Regions from separate parts of the Arthrobacter zhaoxinii genome, predicted to be linked through region 2. Evidence: riboswitches for the same ligand, from Rfam matches in the RefSeq annotation. Region 2 holds a riboswitch; each other region holds the start of a gene.
The links. A riboswitch is a leader RNA that binds a small molecule or an ion and turns the genes downstream of it on or off. The one in region 2 is predicted to bind S-adenosylmethionine.
Positions count from the first base shown of each region.

Region 1: another riboswitch for S-adenosylmethionine. It lies ahead of N2K95_RS05135 (bifunctional o-acetylhomoserine/o-acetylserine sulfhydrylase); the one in region 2 lies ahead of N2K95_RS00355 (cobalamin-independent methionine synthase II family protein).
Region 3: another riboswitch for S-adenosylmethionine. It lies ahead of N2K95_RS13435 (hypothetical protein); the one in region 2 lies ahead of N2K95_RS00355 (cobalamin-independent methionine synthase II family protein).

Region 1 covers NZ_CP104275.1:1,102,685-1,104,941, forward strand. The annotation lists gene N2K95_RS05125 (DUF3592 domain-containing protein) at 1-442, opposite strand, end outside; gene N2K95_RS05130 (VOC family protein) at 489-1,139, opposite strand; SAM riboswitch class IV at 1,300-1,416, shown strand; gene N2K95_RS05135 (bifunctional o-acetylhomoserine/o-acetylserine sulfhydrylase) at 1,494-2,257, shown strand, end outside.
Region 2 covers NZ_CP104275.1:73,870-76,126, reverse strand. The annotation lists gene N2K95_RS00360 (peptide MFS transporter) at 1-1,014, shown strand, start outside; SAM riboswitch class IV at 1,129-1,252, shown strand; gene N2K95_RS00355 (cobalamin-independent methionine synthase II family protein) at 1,271-2,257, shown strand, end outside.
Region 3 covers NZ_CP104275.1:2,882,379-2,884,635, reverse strand. The annotation lists gene N2K95_RS13440 (CPBP family intramembrane glutamic endopeptidase) at 1-489, shown strand, start outside; gene N2K95_RS13435 (hypothetical protein) at 563-967, opposite strand; SAM riboswitch class IV at 983-1,116, opposite strand; gene N2K95_RS13430 (LLM class flavin-dependent oxidoreductase) at 1,944-2,257, opposite strand, start outside.

The sequences.
Region 1 (2,257 bases), 1.0 Mb from region 2:
AGCCGTAGGTGCGCTGCCATCCGTCCACCACGGCATGGTCACCGTCCTCCGGGTTGTAGAGCACGGTCACCCGTTCGCCCTTCACGGCCTCGGGAGGTTGCGTGCCGAACATTTTCCAGCCCTTGCGGACCCGGGAATCCATGGTCCTTGCCGATCCTTCCGGACCGGCATACCGGACCTCCGCATAGGTGACGATCCGGCCGGACCGTCGGCCATGCCGTTCCGTGTAGACACGCTCCACGATGCCCTCGGTGCGGATGCCGATGTGCGTCACGTGCCGGTCGCCTTCGACTGCCGGCACGAACACGGAGAGGCCGAGGACGGCCATGGCCAGGCACCCCAGGCCGCTTAGGAATATCACCAGGGGCGGCTGCTGCTTCGGAGTCCGGGGAGGAACCGAAAGAGTCCCGCGCCGTCGTCGTTTGGTGAATCCCGCAGCCATACAGCCCCCCCAGATGCTATCGGCCGGGCGAAGCCCGGCCCCGGAACTAGATCTCTACCGGACCGTTCGCGGTGTCGAAGGTGACGGACATGATGCCCGGCGTGCCGGCGGGCGCAATCCACGTGACATCCACGTTCTCCAGCGGCTTCTCCACCGGATGGCCCAGCCAATCCGTGACCCGCGCTGCGGACCCGGCGATGGTCAGGGACTTGAGCTTCACCGATCCGGGCATGCCCGGAAGCGCGTTGGAAGGGTGCAGTTCCTCCGTGCCGTCGTCCCAGCGCAGCAGGTAGGGCACCTGCGGGTCTGCGATCAGCCCGTTGATGCCGATCTGCCGCCAGGTCAGCTCCTGGCCGTCGGGGAACTTGCGGTTGCCCGGCACGGACGCCCGGCCGAGCCGTTCCTCAAAGGGTGTGAGATCATCCACGGCAACGCACCAGCCCATCCAGCCGCCGCCGCATTCCGAGCGCTGGCGCACGGCCTGGCCGAACGGCGCCTTGTCCGACGCCGGGTGGTTCAGGACCTCCACCACCTCGACGTACTGGTTGTTGGCGAGGGGCAGGATCATATTGCGGGTACCGAATCGGGGGTGGACGCCACCCTTCACGAAATCGGCGCCGAGAGCAGCAGCAATCCTCTCGGTAGTGGCCAAAAGACCGTCGGATTCACAGGCATAAGAAACATGGTCCAAGCGCATGCGGCCCATTGTGGCACGTTGTGATACCCGTCTCGACCAAGGGCGGCCTAAGTGCGGAAACTTCCGCGGCGCAGCCCCGGTCCGGCGCCAAAACACTCCGTATTTTCATGGTGCGTCATAGAGGTTGCGCGACGGCGGCATATCGGTTTCCATAGGTGCAGGTCATGAGTGCCAGCAGATAGCCCCGGCTTGCTGGCCGGCAACCCTCCAACCGCGGTGGGGTGCCCCGGGTGAAGACCTGGCCGTACGCCAAACGGGCGTCCGGCAAGCGCGGGTCCCACGACCCCACCGGACATCCGGCGTACCCGGATGCACCCCGGCGGCGTTGTGCGGCCCCTGGTTTGAGGGAGCATCATGAGTGCAGATTGGTCATTTGAAACCCGCCAGATCCACGTAGGCCAGGAGCCCGACGCCGTCACCGGTGCACGTGCCCTGCCGATCTACCAGACCACGTCCTTCGTTTTTCCGAGTGCAGAGGCCGCCGCGAACCGGTTTGCCCTGGCCGAACTGGAACCGATCTACACCAGGATCGGCAACCCCACCCAGGAAGCGGTGGAAAACCGGATCGCTTCCCTCGAGGGCGGCGTCGGTGCCCTGCTGCTGGCGTCCGGACAGGCGGCCGAAACCTTCGCGCTGCTGAACCTGGCACAGGCCGGCGACCACGTGGTCGCCAGCCCCAGCCTCTACGGGGGGACCTACAACCTCCTGAAGCACACCCTGAAACGGTTCGGCATTGAGACCACGTTCGTGCAGGACCCGGACAACCTGGACCACTGGCGCGACGCCGTCCGGCCCAACACCAAGGCCTTCTTCGGCGAGGTGGTTTCCAACCCCCGCCAGGATGTCCTGGACCTGGAAGGCATCAGCGCCGTGGCCCATGAGGCAGGTGTACCGCTGATCGTGGACAACACCCTGTCGACGCCGTACCTCATCCGTCCGATCGAATGGGGCGCCGACATTGTGGTCCACTCGGCCACGAAGTACCTGGGCGGGCACGGGACGGCCATTGCCGGCGTCATCGTCGATTCGGGCAACTTCGACTTCGCCGCGGATCCGGAGAAGTTCCCCGGGTTCAACACCCCGGACGAAAGCTACAACGGTCTCGTCTACGCGAGAGA
Region 2 (2,257 bases):
CGCGACGCCGGCTTCTCCATCTTCTACATGGGCATCAACATCGGCGCCCTGATCGGCCCGATCCTGACCGGCCTGGCGTGGAGCGAATACGGCTTCCACTACGGCTTCGGCCTGGCCGCCATCGGCATGGCCATCGGCCTGGTCCAGTACGGCGTGACCCGCAAGAACCTGCCCGCATCCGCCCACCAGGTAGCCAACCCGCTGCCGAAGCAGCAGTACATGAAGGTCAGCCTCATCGCAGCTGCCGCTGTGGTTGTCATTGTGCTGGCCGTTGTCTTCGATCTGTTGACCGCCAAGAACCTCGCGGTGGTGATGGCGATCCTCGCCATCGTGGCCGCCGTCGCATACTTCGTGATCATCCTCAGCAGCAAGAAGGTGAACCGGGTGGAACGCCGCCGGGTGTACTCCTTCATGCCGCTCTTCATCGCCAGCGCTGCGTTCTGGGCCCTGTTCCAGCAGCAGTTCACGGTGGTCGCCATGTACGCGGACTCCTCGCTGAACCGCAGCATCTTCGGCTGGGAAATGCCGCCGAGCTGGGTGCAGTCCATTAACCCGGTCTTCATCATCATCTTCGCCGCCGTGTTCGCCGGCGTCTGGACCAAGATGGGCGACCGCCAGCCGTCCTCCCCGCTGAAGTTCGCCCTGGGCCTGGCCGTGATGGGCCTTGCCTTCCTGGCGTTCATTCCGTTCTCCGGCGGAGCTCCGAACAGCACCCCGCTGCTGGCCATGGCCGGCATCCTGCTGCTGTTCACCTTTGCTGAACTGTTCCTGTCCCCGATCGGACTGTCCGTGGCAACCAAGCTGGCCCCGGAAGTCTTCCGGACCCAGATGGTGGCCCTGTTCTTCCTGTCCGTCTCCCTGGGCACCACCCTGGCGGGCTGGCTGGCACAGTTCTACGACCCGGAAACCGAAGTCAGCTACTTCACCTTCAGCGGCGTCACCGCGATCATCCTGGGCATTGCCCTGGCCGCGGCCACACCGTCGATCAAGAAGCTCATGGGCGGCGTGCGCTAAGCACCCGGAGCTTTTCCCAGGACGGCGGTACCGGAGTTTTCCGGTACCGCCGTCCTTTTTATGTTGTGTCATGTGCTTGGAGGCGCCCCGCCGGCATGGCTAGGATGGTCCCAGCTTCAGGAGACACGGCCGCCAAGCTCCGACTTGGCCGTGCACCAACCCCATGCTTCGCGGGTGGTTCGGATGACGAAGCGGCCTGCACCGCCCTTCGGGCATCCGGTGCGGGCAAGAGCACGGATTCCAAAGGATCGCCGCCATGCGCAAAAGCACCGACCGTATTCTGGCCACTCACGCAGGGTCCCTCCCCCGCACCCCTGAACTGCTTGCCGCGAACGCAGCACGGGAAGCCGACCCTTCGGATACCGAGGGCTACGCGGATCTGCTGCAGGCCGCCGTCGCCGATTTGGTGCGCCGCCAGCTGCAGGCGGGCATCGACATCCCCAACGACGGCGAATACGGGCACGCGATGTCCGCCGACGTCGACTACGGTGCCTGGTGGTCCTATTCCTTCTCCCGGCTCAGCGGCCTGAGCGTTGCCGAGACCGGAATCTGGAACATGGAGCCGCACCGCTCGGAGCCTGGCAACGTGGTCCTCACCAGCTTCGGAGACCGCCGCGACCGCCGGCGCTTCGCTGATGCCTACACCGACCCGTCCTCCGGCATCACCACCGGCGCCCAGAAGGTCTTCCCCAAGGTCACGGGTCCCGTGGAGTACACCGGGTACGACGCCGTGGCCCGCGATATCGCCAATCTCAAGGCCGGCCTGGCCGGCTCGGGGAGAACGGAAGGCTTCCTCGCCTCACTCTCCCCCGGTTCCTGTTCGCGGATTGCCAACGAGTACTACGCCACGGAGGAGGAGTTCATCTACGCCTGCGCGGACGCGATGCGGGAGGAATATAAAGCCATTGTCGACGCCGGGCTGATCGTCCAGATTGACGATCCGTCCATCGCGGAGAACTGGGACCAGATCAATCCCGAACCTTCCGTCAGCGACTACCTCAAATTCACGCAGATCCGCGTGGACGCACTGAACTACGCCCTGCGGGGCCTGCCCGAAGAGCAGATCCGCTTCCACCTGTGCTGGGGCTCCTGGCACGGACCGCACACCACGGATATCGAGTTCCGCCATCTGGCGGACACCCTGCTGCAGATCAACGCCGGCGCCTACAGCTTCGAAGCCGGCAACGTGCGGCACGAGCACGAATGGCGGGTCTGGGAAGACACCAAGCTGCCGGACGGGAAA
Region 3 (2,257 bases), 660 kb from region 2:
AAGATCCTTGCCACGCGGCCGGTGCTGTCCCTGTCCCTGATTCCTGTCGGCGTCATCGCTATGCTCATTGTCACCATGATCGGGGCACTGCTGACCGGACAGGTCGAAACGGCGGTAAACCAGGAAGCCGTAGAGGGATTCGTGGGATCCGTGTCGCCCTGGCTGGTGGTACCTCTGCTGGTGGTGCTGGCGCCCTTTGTCGAGGAGTACATTTTCCGGCACCTGCTGATCGGCAAACTCAGCCGGTACTGGAACCTCTGGGGCTGCTGCATCCTGTCGGTCCTGCTGTTCGCCTCCATCCACATTGTGGGCAAGGAATCCCTGTCCCTTCCGGTGCTGATGCCCTACCTGGCGATGGGTGCCACTCTCGTGGGCATCTACGTCTGGGCCGGCAACAACTTCATGCTGTCCTACGGCGTGCACGCCGCGAAGAACCTGCTGGGTGTCATCCTCATTTACACCGTGCCGCCGGAGCTGCTGCAGCAGTAGCTGCCGTCTCGGCCGGCGCCGACAGGGCTGGCTCCGCCCCGGAATCCGTCGGAATTCCAGGGCGGGGCAGCAGCTAGGAGCCGGCTTTTTCAATCCGCTCAGTTTCCGGTGCCCGAACCAGGGAGCCGTTGCAGGGAACCACCCGTTCCGGCCGGGCCAAGTAGAAAAAAGAGCTCCGGGCATCGGAATCGAATCCGCCCGGCACCATCAGGGTGGAATAACGCTGGCACCACTGCGGGGTGTCGACGGCGGCCGCGAGCGCGGTGGCGACGGCCCCGACATTGTGGAACCACATCAGCTGCTGGGTGCCTTCGGACACCAGATAGATGAGGTCCAGCTGCGGATCGGCCGTGACTTCGACGTCCGACCACTGCTCCCACCCCTCGAGGCGGCGGGCGTGGATCCAATGGATGTTGTGCCCCGGGGCGAAGCCGCTGCAGTTGCTGAGGCCGGATTTGCTGACACTGGAAATGCTCACAGTGGGTTCCTTTGCAGGTTGTCCTTGCCTGCGACGAATGACGCAGGCCGCTTCGTCATCCGAACCACCCGCCGAACAGTGGGGTTGGTGTGGGGCCAGTCGGAGCTTTTGTGCCCGGGGGTGCCGGGCGAAGGCCACATCTCGTGAAGCTGAAAACTACTCTAGCGGAGGCCACTGACATTTCGACAGTGGGCTGTTTCCGAGGTGCGCTGGGTGGGCGTGCGTCGTGTGGGTGGGCGCCGGGCGGACCGGAACGGCGGCAACGAAAATCCCTGCTCGCAGAGCTCGCAAGGATTATTAAAGCCGCCTAACCCGGCCCGTCCGGCACTCCCGTTCGCACCTGCACCTCGCCTTCCGCCCGGCGCAGGACAGGGGACAGCTGCACACCAAAGGTGACTAAGGCTTATTTTCTCGTCCCCAATAGCTACGTGCATCTGGGCCGACCACAGCATAGTCACTGCTTCCGAGGAAGCGTTCCTGCGCGTATGGGGTATTGGCGGCGACAGTTGAATACCAAACCTTCAAGTCTCTTCGCTTGCGGCGCAGGTCCCGAGGACGGGACTCATGAATATATATTCCGCCCAGTGCGACCGCCTTGCTGATGGTCAAGGATGCCCCGCTGGGGAGGCCGGGACCGTAATAGAGCATCCAATCTGCAACGGTCAGAACATCCTGCAGAGTCTCCGGGGGTGCTTCCCATGCCCATTCTGCAGCTGCTTCCTCACCGTAGGAACGGAGGTCTGCAACGATCGATATCCGCGAAGTGCTGAGTGGCACTGGTCGTCTTTTCGGGTGGTACATCGCTATGGGAGACGGAGCCCTCGAGGGACCACGATGCAACGGTACCCGCCGCCTGGTGGACGGTGACGGACGCACGAAGGGGCCTGGAGAAGGCGGCTTTAATATTCTCCGCGAGCTCTGCGAGCGGGGAATTTCGTTGCCGCCGGATCCAGGCCCCGAAGGGTGCCAAGGTTCCTTACCGCCAGCCGGCCCCCGGAGCCACAAGCTTCACGATGCTCTCCAACAGATGCGCGTTGTAGTCCACGCCCAGCTGGTTCGGCACGGTCACCAGGACGGTATCGGCCTCCTGCACCGCAGCGTCGGCGGCCAGCTCGGCGGCAATAACGTCCGGTTCGCCGATGTAGCTCTTCCCGAACCGGGCCAGTCCGCCGTCGAGGTGCCCCACCTGGTCCCGGCCCTCGGCCTGCGCCCGCACCCCGAAGTAGTGCCGGTCCTGCCCGGTGACCAGCGGAATGATGCTGCGGCTGACGGACACCCGCGGGGTGCCCT